DNA from 2 places in the Pseudomonas imrae genome. Region 1 is predicted to be linked to the other one. Evidence: predicted binding sites of a transcription regulator. Region 1 holds the regulator's gene; the other holds the start of a gene.
What was found. The regulator FliA, encoded in region 1, starts transcription of late flagellar genes. The targets are predictions, from matches to a motif close to CTAAAGTTTNNNNNNNNNNNGCCGNTAA.

Region 1 (7,586 bases):
GTCATTTCCTTACGGTTTGATAACGCCGAAACTTTTCCAGACCGGCAGGTAGTCGGAGGTACGGTGAATGGAGACGGGCAAGGTAAAATGGTTCAGCGCACAAGTCGGTTGCGGATTCATCACCGCGGATAACGGCGGGACCGTTCTGTTTGTTCAGCGCAAGTCTATCCAGACCGGCGCGGCGCTGAAAAAGCATCAGAAAGTCGTGTTTCAAGCCACCGAAGGTCCATCGGGCCTGCAAGCCGACAAGGTGCGTCCGCTCTAAACGTTGATTGCCTATGAAAACCGCACACCGATAACTCTTGAGCAAAAGTTGGAAGGCTTCTTGCAGTAGCGCTTTCAAGTCGCCGCCTGGCGTCAAAAGTTTTGCTTCAAGGCAACGAGGAATATCGGTGGACCGCTCTCAAATGCTCAACAATGCCCGTGGCACCGTGGCCGACCTTTCGCGAGGGAACCTGGGTGTGCCGTTGTTGTTGCTGGTCATGCTGGCAATGATGATGTTGCCGATGCCGCCGTTTCTGCTGGACGTGTTTTTTACCTTCAATATTGCCTTGTCCATTGTTGTGCTGCTGGTGTGTGTCTACGCCCTGCGGCCTTTGGATTTTGCGGTGTTCCCGACTATTTTGCTGGTTGCCACGCTGTTGCGTCTGGCCCTTAACGTGGCCTCCACGCGGGTGGTGATGCTGCATGGCCAGGACGGTCACGACGCCGCTGGCAAGGTGATCCAGGCCTTCGGCGAAGTGGTGATCGGCGGGAACTACGTGGTCGGTATCGTGGTGTTCGCGATCCTGATGATCATCAACTTTGTGGTGGTGACCAAGGGCGCCGGGCGGATTTCCGAGGTGAGCGCGCGGTTCACCCTCGATGCCATGCCCGGCAAGCAAATGGCGATTGATGCCGACCTGAACGCGGGCCTGATCGACCAGAACCAGGCCAAGGCGCGCCGCTCGGAGGTGGCCCAGGAGGCGGAGTTCTACGGTTCCATGGACGGTGCCAGCAAGTTCGTGCGGGGCGATGCCATCGCCGGCTTGCTGATTTTGTTCATCAATCTGATCGGTGGGATAGCGGTGGGTATTTTCCAGCACGGCATGACCTTCGGCGATGCCGGCAAGGTTTACGCCTTGCTGACCATCGGTGACGGTTTGGTGGCGCAGTTGCCGTCACTGCTGCTGTCTACCGCTGCAGCGATCATGGTGACCCGTGCATCCGGCTCCGAGGACATGGGCAAGCAGATCAACCGCCAGATGTTTTCCTCGCCCAAGGCTCTGGCTGTAGCCGCTGGCATCATGGCAATCATGGGGATCGTGCCAGGTATGCCGCACGTGTCGTTCCTGTCCATGGCTGCCATGGCCGCAGGTGGGGCGTATCTGTTCTGGAAAAAACAGAACGCGGTCAAGGTCAAGGCCTTGCAAGAAGTGGAGCGCCAGCAAGAGCTGCTGCCGTCGCCGGCCCGCGCGCAAGAAACCAAGGAGCTTGGGTGGGACGACGTCACGCCTATCGACATGATTGGCCTGGAAGTGGGTTACCGGCTGATTCCCCTTGTAGACCGTAACCAGGGCGGCCAGCTGCTGGCGCGGATCAAGGGCGTGCGCAAGAAACTGTCCCAGGACCTGGGTTTCCTGATGCCGACTGTCCATATTCGAGACAACCTCGATCTGGCTCCCAGCGCCTACCGCCTGACCTTGATGGGCGTGACCCTGGCCGAAGCCGAGATCTACCCGGACCGCGAACTGGCGATCAACCCCGGCCAAGTGTTCGGCAACCTCAGCGGCATTACCGCCAAAGATCCGGCTTTTGGCCTGGACGCGGTATGGATCGAAGTCAGCCAGCGCAGTCAGGCGCAGTCCCTGGGTTACACCGTGGTGGACGCCAGCACCGTGGTCGCGACACACCTCAACCAGATTCTTTACAAGCACTCACACGAGCTGATTGGCCACGAAGAAGTCCAGCAACTCATGCAATTGCTGGCCAAGGCCTCGCCAAAACTGGCCGAAGAGTTGGTGCCGGGCGTGCTGTCGCTGTCGCAGTTGCTCAAAGTCCTGCAAGCGCTGTTGGCCGAGCAGGTACCGGTAAGAGACATTCGAAGCATTGCCGAGGCTATCGCCAATAACGCCGCCAAGAGTCAAGATACTGCCGCTCTGGTGGCTGCGGTGCGCGTCGGGTTGTCTCGCGCCATCGTCCAAAGCATTGTAGGGCTTGACTCCGAGCTGCCTGTGATCACCCTGGAGCCCAGGTTGGAACAAATATTGCTCAACAGTATCCAGAAGGCAGGGCAGGGCCAGGAAGAGGGGGTCCTGCTGGAGCCGAGCATGGCAGAAAAGCTGCAGCGTTCGTTGATTGACGCCGCACAGCGCCAGGAAATGCAGGGCCAACCAGTGATCTTGCTGGTGGCAGGCCCGGTCCGGGCGATGTTGTCGCGGTTCGGGCGCCTGGCAGTACCGAATTTGCACGTTTTGGCTTATCAGGAAATCCCTGACAATAAGCAAGTGACTATCGTCGCGACAGTAGGGCCCAACGGCTGAGGTAGTGGGTTATGCAAGTGAAGCGTTTTTTCGCCGCCGATATGCGTCAGGCCATGAAGCTGGTTCGTGATGAGCTGGGCGCCGATGCTGCGATTATCGGTAACCGGCGTATTGCCGGCGGTGTCGAGCTGACGGCTGCCCTGGATTACACACCTTCGGCGCTGGCGCCGCGCGTGCCGAACATGGAACTGGAAGACGAGCTACGCAAGACGGCGTCGCGGATTGTCTCGGCCCAGGCTGAATTGAGCATGCGTGGCGACAGCGACTCGAGCACCAATCGCCAGCTGTTCGCCGGTTTGCCGTTGACCGCCGCCGAGCCGCTGGTAGAGCCGACTTTTGTCGAACCGCCGCGTCCTGCGGCGCCAGCACCGGCAGCCGCGGTCGACCAACGGGTCTTCGACTCGATGCGCTTTGAGCTCAACGGCCTGCGCGAACTGCTGGAAGTCCAGCTGGGTTCCCTGGCCTGGAATCAGTTGCAGGGCAGCAAGCCGCAACAGGCCAATCTCTGGCGTCGCCTGCAACGCATCGGCCTGTCCGGCCCGTTGTCCCGCGACCTGCTGGAGCTGACCGCCACAATCGAAGAACCTCGCCAAGCCTGGCGCATGCTCCTGGCGCACCTGGCACGCATGATCGCCACCCCGCAGATCGAGCCCCTGGAAGAGGGCGGGGTCATTGCCATGGTCGGCCCTGCCGGCATGGGCAAGACCACCACCCTGGCCAAGCTGGCGGCGCGTTATGTGCTCAAGTACGGCGCGAACAACATCGCGCTGGTGAGTATGGACAGCTACCGGATTGGCGCCCAGGAGCAACTCAAGACCCTGGGGCGTATCCTCAATGTGCCCGTGACCCATGTCGATCCAGGCCAGTCGCTGGCCAACGCCCTCGATCCGCTGCTGCGCAAGCGCGTGGTACTGATCGACACGGCTGGCCTGCAGGCCAGCGATCCGGCCTTGCGCATGCAGTTGGAAAGCCTGGCCGGGCGCGGGATCAAATCAAGAAATTACCTGGTACTTGCAACTACCAGCCAGAAACAGGTTCTGAGCGCTGCCTACCATAGCTACAAGCGTTGTGGGCTGGCGGGTTGTATTCTGACAAAACTCGATGAGACGGCAAGCCTGGGCGAAGTGTTGAGCCTGGCCATCAGTCATGAATTGCCGGTTGCCTACCTGACCGACGGGCCGCGGATCCCGGATGATTTGCATCTGCCGCGCCGACATCAGCTGGTCAGCCGGGCCGTCAGCGTGCAAATGCAGGAAGAACCCAGTGAGGAAGCGATGGCCGACATGTTCGCAGACCTCTACCACAGCCCGGCCCGACGGGTCGGCTGAGGGCTAAATGAATACAGTGAAGTGTACCTACATTGATGGTCAGCAAGCTTTGCGCGCGACCACCCTATGTAGCCTGCGTCTAAGCAAGACAAGGTGAAAGAAAGCACATGGGCAGCATGCATCCCGTACAGGTGATCGCGGTGACCGGCGGCAAAGGTGGCGTCGGGAAAACTAACGTGTCAGTGAATTTGTCCCTGGCCCTGGCAGAGCTTGGCCGACGTGTCATGCTGATGGATGCCGACCTGGGACTGGCGAACGTTGACGTTCTGCTGGGACTGACGCCCAAACATACTCTGGCTGATGTCATTGAGGGCCGCTGTGAGCTGCGCGACGTGCTGTTGCAGGGGCCGGGCGGGATTCGCATCGTTCCGGCGGCGTCGGGTACCCAGAGCATGGTCCATCTGAGTCCGGCGCAGCACGCAGGCCTGATCCAGGCCTTCAGTGATATCGGCGACAACCTCGACGTGCTGGTGATCGACACCGCCGCTGGGATCGGTGAATCGGTAGTCAGCTTCGTGCGCGCAGCCCAGGAAGTATTGCTGGTGGTGTGCGACGAGCCTACCTCGATCACCGACGCCTATGCGCTGATCAAATTGCTTAACCGCGACTACGGCATGAATCGTTTCCGGGTGTTGGCGAACATGGCCCAGAGCCCGCAGGAAGGGCGCAACCTGTTCGCCAAGTTGACCAAGGTCACTGATCGCTTCCTCGATGTCGCCTTACAATATGTCGGTGCAGTGCCCTACGACGAGTGTGTACGCAAGGCTGTGCAAAAGCAGCGTGCGGTCTACGAAGCGTTCCCTCGTTCCAAATGCGCGTTGGCGTTCAAGGCCATTGCCCAGAAGGTCGATACCTGGCCGCTGCCCGCCAATCCCCGTGGGCATCTGGAATTTTTCGTCGAGCGATTGGTGCATCAGACGAGTGCAGGACCGGTGCTATGACAGCCAGCGGCTACAACCTTTACAAGAAGTCGGCACGTGACAGTCAAGGCGAGTTGATCGAGCGCTATGCGCCTCTGGTCAAGCGCATTGCCTATCACTTGCTGGCGCGCTTGCCCGCCAGCGTCCAGGTCGAAGACCTGATCCAGGCGGGCATGATCGGCCTGCTCGAAGTGTCGACCAAGTACGACGCGAGCAAAGGCGCGAGTTTCGAGACGTACGCGGGAATTCGTATCCGCGGGGCGATGCTCGATGAAGTGCGTAAAGGTGATTGGGCGCCGCGTTCGGTACACCGCAATACCCGGATGGTCAGTGATGCCATTCGCTCAATTGAAGCAAAAACCGGTCGCGACGCTAAAGATCATGAAGTTGCGGCCGAACTCCAATTGAGTCTCGATGATTACTACGGGATTTTGAACGATACCTTGGGCAGCCGCTTGTTCAGTTTCGACGACCTGTTGCAGGACGGCGAACACGAAGGGTTGCACGAGGACGGCGCGAGTGCCCATCTCGAACCGTCGCGCGATCTGGAGGACGAACGTTTCCAGAGTGCGTTGGCGGACGCGATTGCCAATCTGCCAGAGCGTGAGCGGCTGGTGTTGGCGCTGTACTACGACGAAGAGCTGAACCTCAAGGAAATCGGTGAGGTCCTGGGTGTCAGCGAGTCGCGGGTCAGCCAGTTGCACAGCCAATGCGCGGCCCGTTTGCGCGGGCGTTTGGGAGAATGGCGCGCGCGCTGACAGGCAGTGTGGGGACACTGTGAACGACACCGTCCGGGCGCTAGGCCTGGACGGGGTTGGCCTGTGGTGCGACCCCCTGCAGTCCTTTTTGTGGAATACCTGTTGAATGAAATGGCGCGCCCAGGTGCTGGACGCGTTTAAGACTGCTTGGAGGTCGAATTGGACAAGAACATGAAAATCCTCATCGTTGATGACTTCTCAACGATGCGGCGGATCATAAAAAACCTGTTGCGTGACCTTGGGTTCACTAACACGGTCGAGGCGGATGACGGTACGACGGCGATTCCGATCCTCAACAGCGGCAGCATCGACTTTCTGGTAACCGACTGGAACATGCCGGGCATGACCGGCATCGATTTGCTGCGCCATGTGCGCGCTGATGAAAAGCTGCGCAGCCTGCCGGTGTTGATGGTGACCGCCGAAGCCAAGCGTGAACAGATCATCGAAGCCGCCCAGGCCGGGGTCAACGGTTACGTGGTCAAGCCATTCACTGCAGTGGCCTTGAAAGAGAAGATCGAGAAGATCTTTGAACGCATCAACGGTTGATGCCGCCACGGGGGAGCTATGGAGCATAAAGAAATCTCGCAGGGCGATTTTGAATCGACCCTGAAAAAACACGCTCACCAGTTGGTCGACAGCCTGGAAAAAGGCCAGTTCGGCGACGCGGTGCAGTTGATCCATGAGCTCAATCAGACCCGCGACCGCGGCCTGTACCAGGAAGTGGGCAAGCTCACGCGTGAGTTGCACAGTGCGATCGTCAATTTCCAGATCGACCCGCGCATGCCCCAGGCCGAAGAAATCTCGCAGATCACCGACGCCACCGAGCGCCTGTCCTATGTGGTCCGGCTGACTGAAGCTGCGGCCAACCGCACCATGGACCTGGTGGAAAACGCCACGCCTTTGGTCAACGGCATGGCCGCCGAGGCCAAGCTGCTGAGCGCGGACTGGGGCCGCTTCATGCGCCGGGAAGTGGGGGCCGAGGAGTTTCGTGAACTGGCTCGCCGGGTCGACGGTTTTCTGTCGCGCAGCGAGCAGGAAAACCGCACGGTTTCCAGCAACCTCAACGATATTCTACTTGCCCAGGATTACCAGGACCTCACCGGCCAGGTGATCAAGCGGGTGACCCAGTTGGTCACCGAAGTGGAGAGCAACCTGCTCAAGTTGGTGCTGATGGCCGGCCAGGTCGATCGTTTTGCCGGCATCGAACATGACCGCGCAGCGATCCTCTCGGAAAAAGATCCACAAAAACATCTCGCCAAGGGTGAAGGTCCGCAGATTCATGCCGATAAACGTGAAGACGTTATGTCAGGTCAGGATGACGTAGATGACTTGTTATCCAGTTTAGGCTTCTAAGGAGCACACCATGAGCTTCGGCGCCGATGAAGAAATCCTTCAGGATTTCCTTGTAGAGGCCGGCGAAATTCTAGAGCAACTGTCCGAACAACTGGTCGAGCTGGAAAGCCGGCCAGATGATGCGAACCTGCTCAATGCAATTTTTCGCGGTTTTCACACTGTAAAAGGGGGCGCCGGCTTCCTCCAGCTGCATGAGTTGGTGGAGTGCTGTCACATTGCCGAGAACGTGTTCGACATCCTGCGCAAGGGTGAACGGCACGTCGACTCTGAATTGATGGACGTGATCCTGGAAGCGCTGGACGCGGTCAACGGCATGTTCACCGAGGTGCGTGAACGCGCACCCGTCACCGCCGCGACCCCGGAACTGTTGGCTGCCCTGGCGCGTCTGGCGGAGCCTGCCGATGTCAGCGCAACCGCGGTGGTCGAAACAGCGCCCGAGCCGGTCGCCGAACCTGAGGCGGATGTCACTGACAGCGAGTTCGAGCAACTGCTGAACTCCCTCAACGCAGTCAAGGCCGAGGCCCAAGCGCCCAAGGCGGCCGCGCCGGCGATGGTGCCCACGACCGAAGACATTACCGACGCCGAGTTCGAGTCGTTGCTCGACCAACTGCACGGTAAAGGCCAGTTTGCTCCTGAAGCCGTGACTGCTGCGCCTGCGCCAGTCGAACCTGCTGCCCCCGTCAGCACTGACATCACCGACGACGA
Region 2 (7,586 bases), 2.2 Mb from region 1:
ACATAAGGAAGGGTTGCGTCTGGAGCAGACCATTGCGGTCGGTGACGGCGCCAACGATCTGCCGATGCTGGCGATTGCCGGCTTGGGCGTGGCATTCCGTGCCAAGCCACTGGTCAAGCAATCGGCCAAACAGGCGATTTCGACCCTGGGGCTCGATGGAGTGCTGTATCTGCTGGGCCTGCGCGACCGCGACGGTCAGCTATAAACCCCCGACCCGACGGTAGGAATGGGATCAAAAATGTGGGAGCTGGCTTGCCTGTGATAGCGATGTTGAATTCACCACCGCTATCGCAGGCAAGCCAGCTCCCACATTGATTGGGTTCCAGCTTCAAATCTGCTGGGAGTCAGGCTTTTGGCAGTGCGATGCCTTGGCCCATCTGTACTGGCGAGCCCGCCACCAGCTCTTCAGCCCACTTCACTTGATCCGGCCCAAATAGCACGATGGCGGTCGAACCCAACTTGAAGCGCCCCAGTTCCGCACCTTTTTCCAGGTGAATCGGCGCACGGGCGGCTTCGTCGTAACGGAAGGTTTTCAGTTCGCGCTTGGGCGGTGTCACAAGTCCGGCCCACACGGTTTCAATCGACGCGACAATCATCGCGCCGACCAGCACCACGGCCATTGGCCCGCGTTCGGTGTCGAACAGGCAGACAACCCGCTCGTTACGGGCAAACAGTTCCGGGACGTTTTCCGCCGTGGTCTGGTTGACCGAGAAAATTCGTCCCGGCACGTAGACCATTTCCCGCAAGGTGCCGGCCAGCGGCATGTGAACCCGATGATAGTCCTTCGGCGACAGGTAAATAGTCGCAAAGTCGCCGCCCATGAACGGTGCGGCAACGGCTGCATCGCCGCCGAGCAGCTCCAGCACGCTGTAACTGTGGCCCTTGGCCTGGAACACGCGGCCATGCTCGATCGGGCCGAGTTGGCTGACGGCACCGTCGGCCGGGCTCAGCACTGCACCTGGGGTTGGGTCCAGCGGGCGGGCGCCGTCTTTCAGGGCGCGAGTGAAGAAGGCGTTGAAGTGCTCGTAGGCGGTCACGTCTTCCACCAAGGCCTGGGTCATGTCCACTTGGTAGCGCTTGGCGAACCACGTAGTGAAGGCATTCTTGAACCAGCGCACACGGCACTCGGCAATGCAGCCAGCCAGGCGCGACAGCAAATGGTGTGGCAGCAAGTACTGGCTGAGGATAAACAACTGCTTTTTCATTAAGTGTCCTTAAACCTTAAGTCTCGACGGGGGTGTCGGGGTGGTTGCCCCATTCGCCCCAGGAACCGGCATAGCCTTTGACTCGCGGATAACCGAGCGCCTTGGCCACCAGGTAGGTAAAGCCAGAACGGTGGTGAGTCTGGCAGTGGGTGATGATCTCTTTGTCTTTGGTCAGCCCCAGGTCTTCGAGGATCTGTGGCATGTCGCGGCGGATGCGCAGGTTGCGTGCCTTGTCCATGCCGGCGGTCCATTCGAAGTTCACGGCGCCGGGAATGTGCCCGCCTTTGGCGGTGAGGACTTTCTCCCCGGAATATTCCAGCGGTCCACGTGCATCCCAAATCCCCAGGTCAGTCGCGCCGAGGCGGCTTTGCAGGTATTCGCGGGTGGCGGTGGGCTCGTCGTGCAGGGTCAGGCTGACCGGGCCACCGACGTTGGCCGGCACGTTGGTCGACAGCGGATGTTGTTCATCCAGCCACGCCAGCAGGCCTCCGTCGAGGTAGTGATATTTCTGGTGGCCGATCACGTCGAGCATCCAGATAAAACGGCCAGCCCAGCCACCGCCTTCGTCGTCATATACCACGTAGGTGGCATCCGGCGTGTGGCCCAGCTCGCCGAACAGTTTCTCGAGGTCGGCCTTGGCCGGCAACAGGCCTGGAGCCGGTGGCTGACCCAGTTGGGTGCGCTTGGGATCGACAAAGTGTGCGCCCGGGATATGCCCTTCGGCATAACGGGCGGCGCTGGTCAGGTCCACCAGGATCAACTGTTCGGCATCAAGACGACCGAGCAGGTCGCTGGGCTCGATTACCAGCGGCAAGCCAGAGAAGTCAGGCATGTGAGGTCTCCTGGGCACAAAATGGGTGATAAAGGAGGGCGATTGTAGCGCAAGCATCAAGCCGTGCGGTTGGTAAAGCTGTGCAGGGCTTTCTCGGTACATTGGGCGGTTTTGCCGAAGGCTTGTACGCTGGTTTCCGAGAACGGCCCGCCGCCCTGGTCGGCAATCATCAGCATGACCACGCGACCATTGCAGCTCAGCGAGCGCAGCAACAGATGCTCACCGGCGAACAGGCGGCGCAGCGAGGCCGGCAACAGCGCGGCGAATTGGGCGTGATTATCGGGTGTCAGGCGCACTTGGGCGGACTTCTCCAGCAGGCGTTGCAACAGCGTGCTGTCTGCTACCTCCAGGCTCAGGTGGGCGGCTTCCTTCGGCAGGCCGTCAACCTGATGTACTCGCAAGGTGCTCAGGCTTCGGTCAGCCATCAACAACATGACCCGCCGCATGCCACTGGCGGCCAGGGCTTCCTTGACGCAGGTGGTCAAATGCATGGCGTTGGCAAAGCGACTGGGCTCGGTCAGCAGTTCGCTGCAGCGTTTGCGCCATACCGCCAGGGCTTCAGCGGTTGGCGGCGGGGCCGGCAGCAGGCCGCGATGGGCCTGTTGTCCATGCCATGGCCAGATCAGCGCCAGCGCCGGATGCCATAGATCGGCGTTCAAGGTATGGCGGGCACTGATCGCTGCCTGTTGGTGAACCTGCTGCTGGACCTCGCCCAGGGGCTGTTGCAAGTACAGTGCAGTCAGGTATTGCCAGCGCAGGGTATGCGGGCATGTCCAGGATTCCTGCGCCGCCAGCGCCATGCCGTTGGCCAGCAGCACGGTGTTGGCCGGCTGGTTCAGCCAGCGTCGCAGTTGCGGGTCGTCATCCAGTTTATGTTGTTGGCTCAGTGTCGCTTCTTCTCGGGCAATGCGCAGTGCCTTGACCAATAGGCGTTGTTCGCCGAGCAGCAATTGATAGCCCTGGGAAACCCAGATCGGCAGGCGCCAGGCTTCGGTCAACCCCAGGCACAGTTCCAGCAAGCGCACGCCAAATAGTTGTTGTTCGACTTTGCACGCCGATTGGCCTTTGTGGATCACCCGAAGCTCCCATTCCTCGAGCAACTTGGGGTAGACCACCGCCATGGGCCACAGCGGTGAAAGAAACAGCAGGCTACCCCAGTGTATGTCTTGCCACAGGCGCGCCAGGCGGCTGGCAAACAGGCCGCTGGCTTGCTGCGATGCATGCTGGCTGACCAACTGCAATTGGCGCAGCGCCACGGGAATTTCATTGAGCGGGACTGAGGGCAGATGGCCCAGCAGTTCTGCGGTGCGTTTCAAGCCGAGGCGGTTGAGCGCCACTTCGAGGTTTTCCGCAGGTTCCGCCAGGCTGCCATTGGCGTGGTGGTTGGCCGCGCGCATCACACAGAGCACCAGTGCCGGGCTGTCCTGCATCAGTTCTGCAATATCACGCAACGATCGACGGCTATCTCCAATGGCCTTGCTTACCGCGTCGTGGCTCGATTGCGGGACAGGCAACCGAACGTCGTCCAGGCGTTTTATCCAGCCGGCCAGGGTTGTAGGAGGTGGAGTTTGGACTGTCGTTTCGTTTGCCATGATTGGGGCGCGATCATCACTTGCGGTCAACACGCCCGGAGTGGGCCGAACTGGCTTTTCGCCTTAACGGGCTATAGTCTGGCGCAGTTTTGCCGATAAGTAGAAGAAGAGTTTTCAGATCTTCCGAATATGTCCATGAACCCGACGGCGCAAGTACTCATCCCCTATGGCTAAAATTATCGGCATCATCGTCGTCATCGCAAGCGTGCTCGGCGGGTACGTTCTGTCGCACGGTAAAATTGCCGCGCTGATCCAACCTTTCGAAGTGCTGATCATTGGCGGTGCGGCATTCGGTGCATTCCTCCAGGCCAACCCTGGCTACATGACCATGCACGTGGTCAAGAAGTCGCTGGGTATGTTCGGCTCGCGCTTTTCCCACACCTTCTACCTGGAAGTGCTGGGCCTGATCTATGAGATTCTCAACAAGAGCCGCCGTGAAGGCATGATGGCGATTGAAGGTGATATCGAGGACGCTGCGGCGAGCCCGATTTTCGCCAAGTACCCGGCCGTGCTCAAGGACGAGCGCATGACGGCCTACGTCTGTGACTACCTGCGCATCATGTCCTCCGGCAACATGGCGCCCCATGAGCTGGAAGGGTTGTTCGACATGGAGCTGTTCAGCTTGAAGGAAGAGCTTGAGCATCCGTCCCATGCTGTAAACGGTATCGCAGACGGCATGCCCGGGTTTGGTATTGTCGCCGCGGTCCTGGGGATCGTGGTGACCATGGCCTCCCTGGGCGAGGGTGATCAGGCTGCCATCGGCATGCACGTTGGCGCAGCACTGGTGGGGACCTTCTTCGGTATTCTTGCCGCCTACGGCTTTTTTGGTCCGCTGGCGACCTGCCTGGCTCATGACGCCAAGGAAGAGTTGAATATCTACGAAGCGATCAAGGCTTCCCTGGTGGCTTCGGCGTCCGGCATGCCGCCGTCCCTGGCCGTGGAGTTCGGACGCAAAGTTCTGTATCCGCGACACCGGCCGAGTTTTTCCGAGCTGGAACAAGCGGTTCGCGGTCGCTGAGTCATGGAAAACAACCAGCCGATCATCATCAAGCGCGTCAAGCGCTTCGCTGCCGGGCACCACGGCGGCGCCTGGAAAATTGCCTTTGCCGACTTTGCGACGGCGATGATGGCGTTCTTCCTGGTGCTGTGGCTGATGTCCACGGCGACGCCGGAGCAAAAGATCGCCATTGCCGGTTACTTCAAGGATCCTATCGGGTTTTCCGAAAGTGGTACGCCCTTTGTGATTGACTTGGGTGGCTCACCGGAACTGGCGCCCGAGCGCACTATCAATCCCGAGATCAATACCGAGTCACCTCAGCAAAATATTCCCATCGAGCGCGAAACCGTCGAAAGCCTGGCCGAGCAGGTCGAGCACGAGCGATTGGAGTTGCTGCTGCAGGAGTTGCAGAGCAAGGTCGACGAGAACCCACAACTGCAGAACTTCAAGGATCAGATCCGGTTTCAGATTACGCCTGATGGCTTGCGCATTCAGATCATGGATGCCGCCAACCGGCCGATGTTCGACTCCGGCAGTGCGCGGTTGAAACCGTACTTCGAGGATATCCTGCTGGCCATGGCCGACACCATCAAGGCGGTGCCGAACAAGATCAGTGTCAGTGGCCATACCGATGCCAAGCCGTATTCGGGGTTGGGTGATTTCGGTAACTGGGAGTTGTCCGCCAACCGCGCCAACGCCGCCCGCCGTGTATTGGTGGCCGGCAGCTACCCGCAGGAGCAAGTGGCGCGGGTCGTGGGCTTTGCCTCTTCGCAGTTGTTCGACACTCAAGACCCATTCAACCCGGTCAACCGGCGTATCGATATCGTCGTGCTGACCAAAAAAGCTCAACGCGCGATTGAGGGCGAGCCGGGTGCGGTGCAGCCGGTACCGACTCAAGGTGATGGTGCGCCGGGCGAAGTCCCAGTGGATCCAGATGCCCTGCCGCCGGAGCAAGAACCGTTACCGGCCCATGAGCTGCGCCAGAAGCTCAATCTGTTCGATGACGGAGGGTTGAAGGCTCCCGGAGAAGCCCCGGCCGGTAGCTGACGCATCTTGTGTGGGAGCGGGCTTGCTCGCGATACAGACAACTCGGTGCAACTGATGCACCGAGGTGATGCTATCGCGAGCAAGCCCGCTCCCACACAGTTTAATAGCTGCTTTCCGGCAGGCTGGCGATGATCGAGCGGTAGCTGTTCATGCGTTGCTGCTGCACGCGGCCGTCTTCCAGGGCCATGAGCAAGGCGCAGCCCGGCTCGCGGTCATGTTTGCAATCGCGAAAGCGGCAGGTGCCGATCAAGTCATTGAACTCGATGAAGCCCGCTTCGACATCACTGCGGCTGACGTGGCCCAGGCCAAACTCACGGATGCCCGGAGAGTCGATCAGTTCGCCGCCGCCAGGGAAGTGAAACAACCGTGCTGTGGTGGTGGTGTGCGTGCCCTGGCCGGACAGCTCCGACAGCGGACCCACGCGGGTCTCGACTTCCGGCAGCAGGCTGTTGACCAGCGATGACTTACCCACACCCGACTGGCCGACGAACACACTGATGTGCCCGTCCAGTTGTTGCTGGAGCAGTTCCATGCCGTTGCCGTGATGGGCCGACACCTCCAGCACCGGATAGCCAAGTTGCCGATAAACCGCCAGCAATGCATTGAGCGCCGGAGCGTTCTGCTCATCGATCAGGTCGAATTTGTTCAGCAACAACAGCGGACGAATGCCTGCGTGTTCGGCAGCTACCAGATAGCGGTCGATCAGGTTGGCGTGAGGCTCGGGCAAGGGGGCGAAGACGATGACGATCATGTCGACGTTGGCCGCTACCGGCTTGAGCTGGCCGCGGCTGTCCGGACGACGCAGTTCGGTGTTGCGCGGCAATTGCGCAACGATGACGCCGATGCCCTGGTTTCCGGCACGCCAGACCACCTGGTCGCCGGTGACCAACGCCGGCAGGTTGGCGCGCAAGTGGCAGCGAAAAACCTGCCCAGCCAGTTCGCCTTCGAGGGCTTCAACCTCGACCTGCACGCCAAAGTGCGCGATCACCAGGCCTGTTTGCTCGGGGCCCAGGTCGCCGCCTTCCAGCGCCTCCACGGCGGAGGACTCGCGTTTGGCGGCGCGGGCGGCGCGCTCGCCTTGAATCTTTTCGATGCGCCAGTTTTGGCGGCGGTTGAGCTGGCGTTTGGCCATTGGTGTTCCGTGTCGATAATGCAAAGGATAGATGAAACGGTCGCGAGTCTAGCACGCCGTGCCTGCTAAACTGCGCAGCTACGCCAAGGTGCCAAGGAACCACGACATGCAAAACCCACAGAACCTGATTTGGATCGATCTGGAGATGACCGGTCTGAACCCTGACACCGACGTCATCATCGAGATGGCGACCATCGTCACCGACAGCAATCTCAACACCTTGGCCGAAGGTCCGGTGATTGCCATCCACCATAGCGACGCAGTGCTCGCCACCATGGACGAGTGGAATACCCGCACCCATGGCAACTCGGGCCTGACCCAGCGCGTGCGCGACAGTCGCATCAGCATGGCTGAGGCCGAGGCTGAAACGATCGCCTTCCTGGAAAAGTGGGTGCCCAGGGGCAAGTCGCCGATCTGCGGCAACAGCATTTGCCAAGACCGTCGCTTCCTTTATACGCACATGAAGGCGCTGGAAAGTTACTTCCACTATCGCAACCTGGATGTATCGACCCTCAAGGAGCTGGCCGCGCGCTGGGCGCCGGAAGTCAAAGACAGCTTCCACAAGGGCAGCACTCACCTGGCCCTGGACGATATCCGCGAATCGATCGCCGAGCTGCAGCATTACCGCAAGCATTTCATCAAGGCCTGATTTTACGGTGCTTGCACTGACTCCATCGCGGGCAAGCCCGCACACATTCGACCGAGTTGTCATTACTGGCTCGGTTCACATGTGGGCTTGCCGGCGATTGAAGGCGACTCGGCCTTTCGCCAGCGCCCCCTT

Region 2: a site for FliA is predicted at 3,701-3,728, ahead of motA (flagellar motor stator protein MotA). Genes of this name have one in related genera too.

What each region holds. Positions count from the first base shown of each region.
Region 1 is NZ_CP110853.2:3,757,178-3,764,763, reverse strand. Features, by position in the region: gene OQ460_RS16995 (cold-shock protein) at 68-265, shown strand; gene flhA (flagellar biosynthesis protein FlhA) at 408-2,522, shown strand; gene flhF (flagellar biosynthesis protein FlhF) at 2,534-3,850, shown strand; gene fleN (flagellar synthesis regulator FleN) at 3,958-4,791, shown strand; gene fliA (RNA polymerase sigma factor FliA) at 4,788-5,528, shown strand; gene OQ460_RS16970 (chemotaxis response regulator CheY) at 5,700-6,074, shown strand; gene OQ460_RS16965 (protein phosphatase CheZ) at 6,093-6,881, shown strand; gene OQ460_RS16960 (chemotaxis protein CheA) at 6,892-7,586, shown strand, end outside.
Region 2 is NZ_CP110853.2:561,630-569,215, forward strand. Features, by position in the region: gene serB (phosphoserine phosphatase SerB) at 1-205, shown strand, start outside; gene asd (archaetidylserine decarboxylase) at 345-1,205, opposite strand; gene rhdA (thiosulfate sulfurtransferase) at 1,222-2,037, opposite strand; gene OQ460_RS02505 (HDOD domain-containing protein) at 2,094-3,629, opposite strand; gene motA (flagellar motor stator protein MotA) at 3,796-4,647, shown strand; gene motB (flagellar motor protein MotB) at 4,651-5,673, shown strand; gene rsgA (small ribosomal subunit biogenesis GTPase RsgA) at 5,774-6,805, opposite strand; gene orn (oligoribonuclease) at 6,912-7,454, shown strand.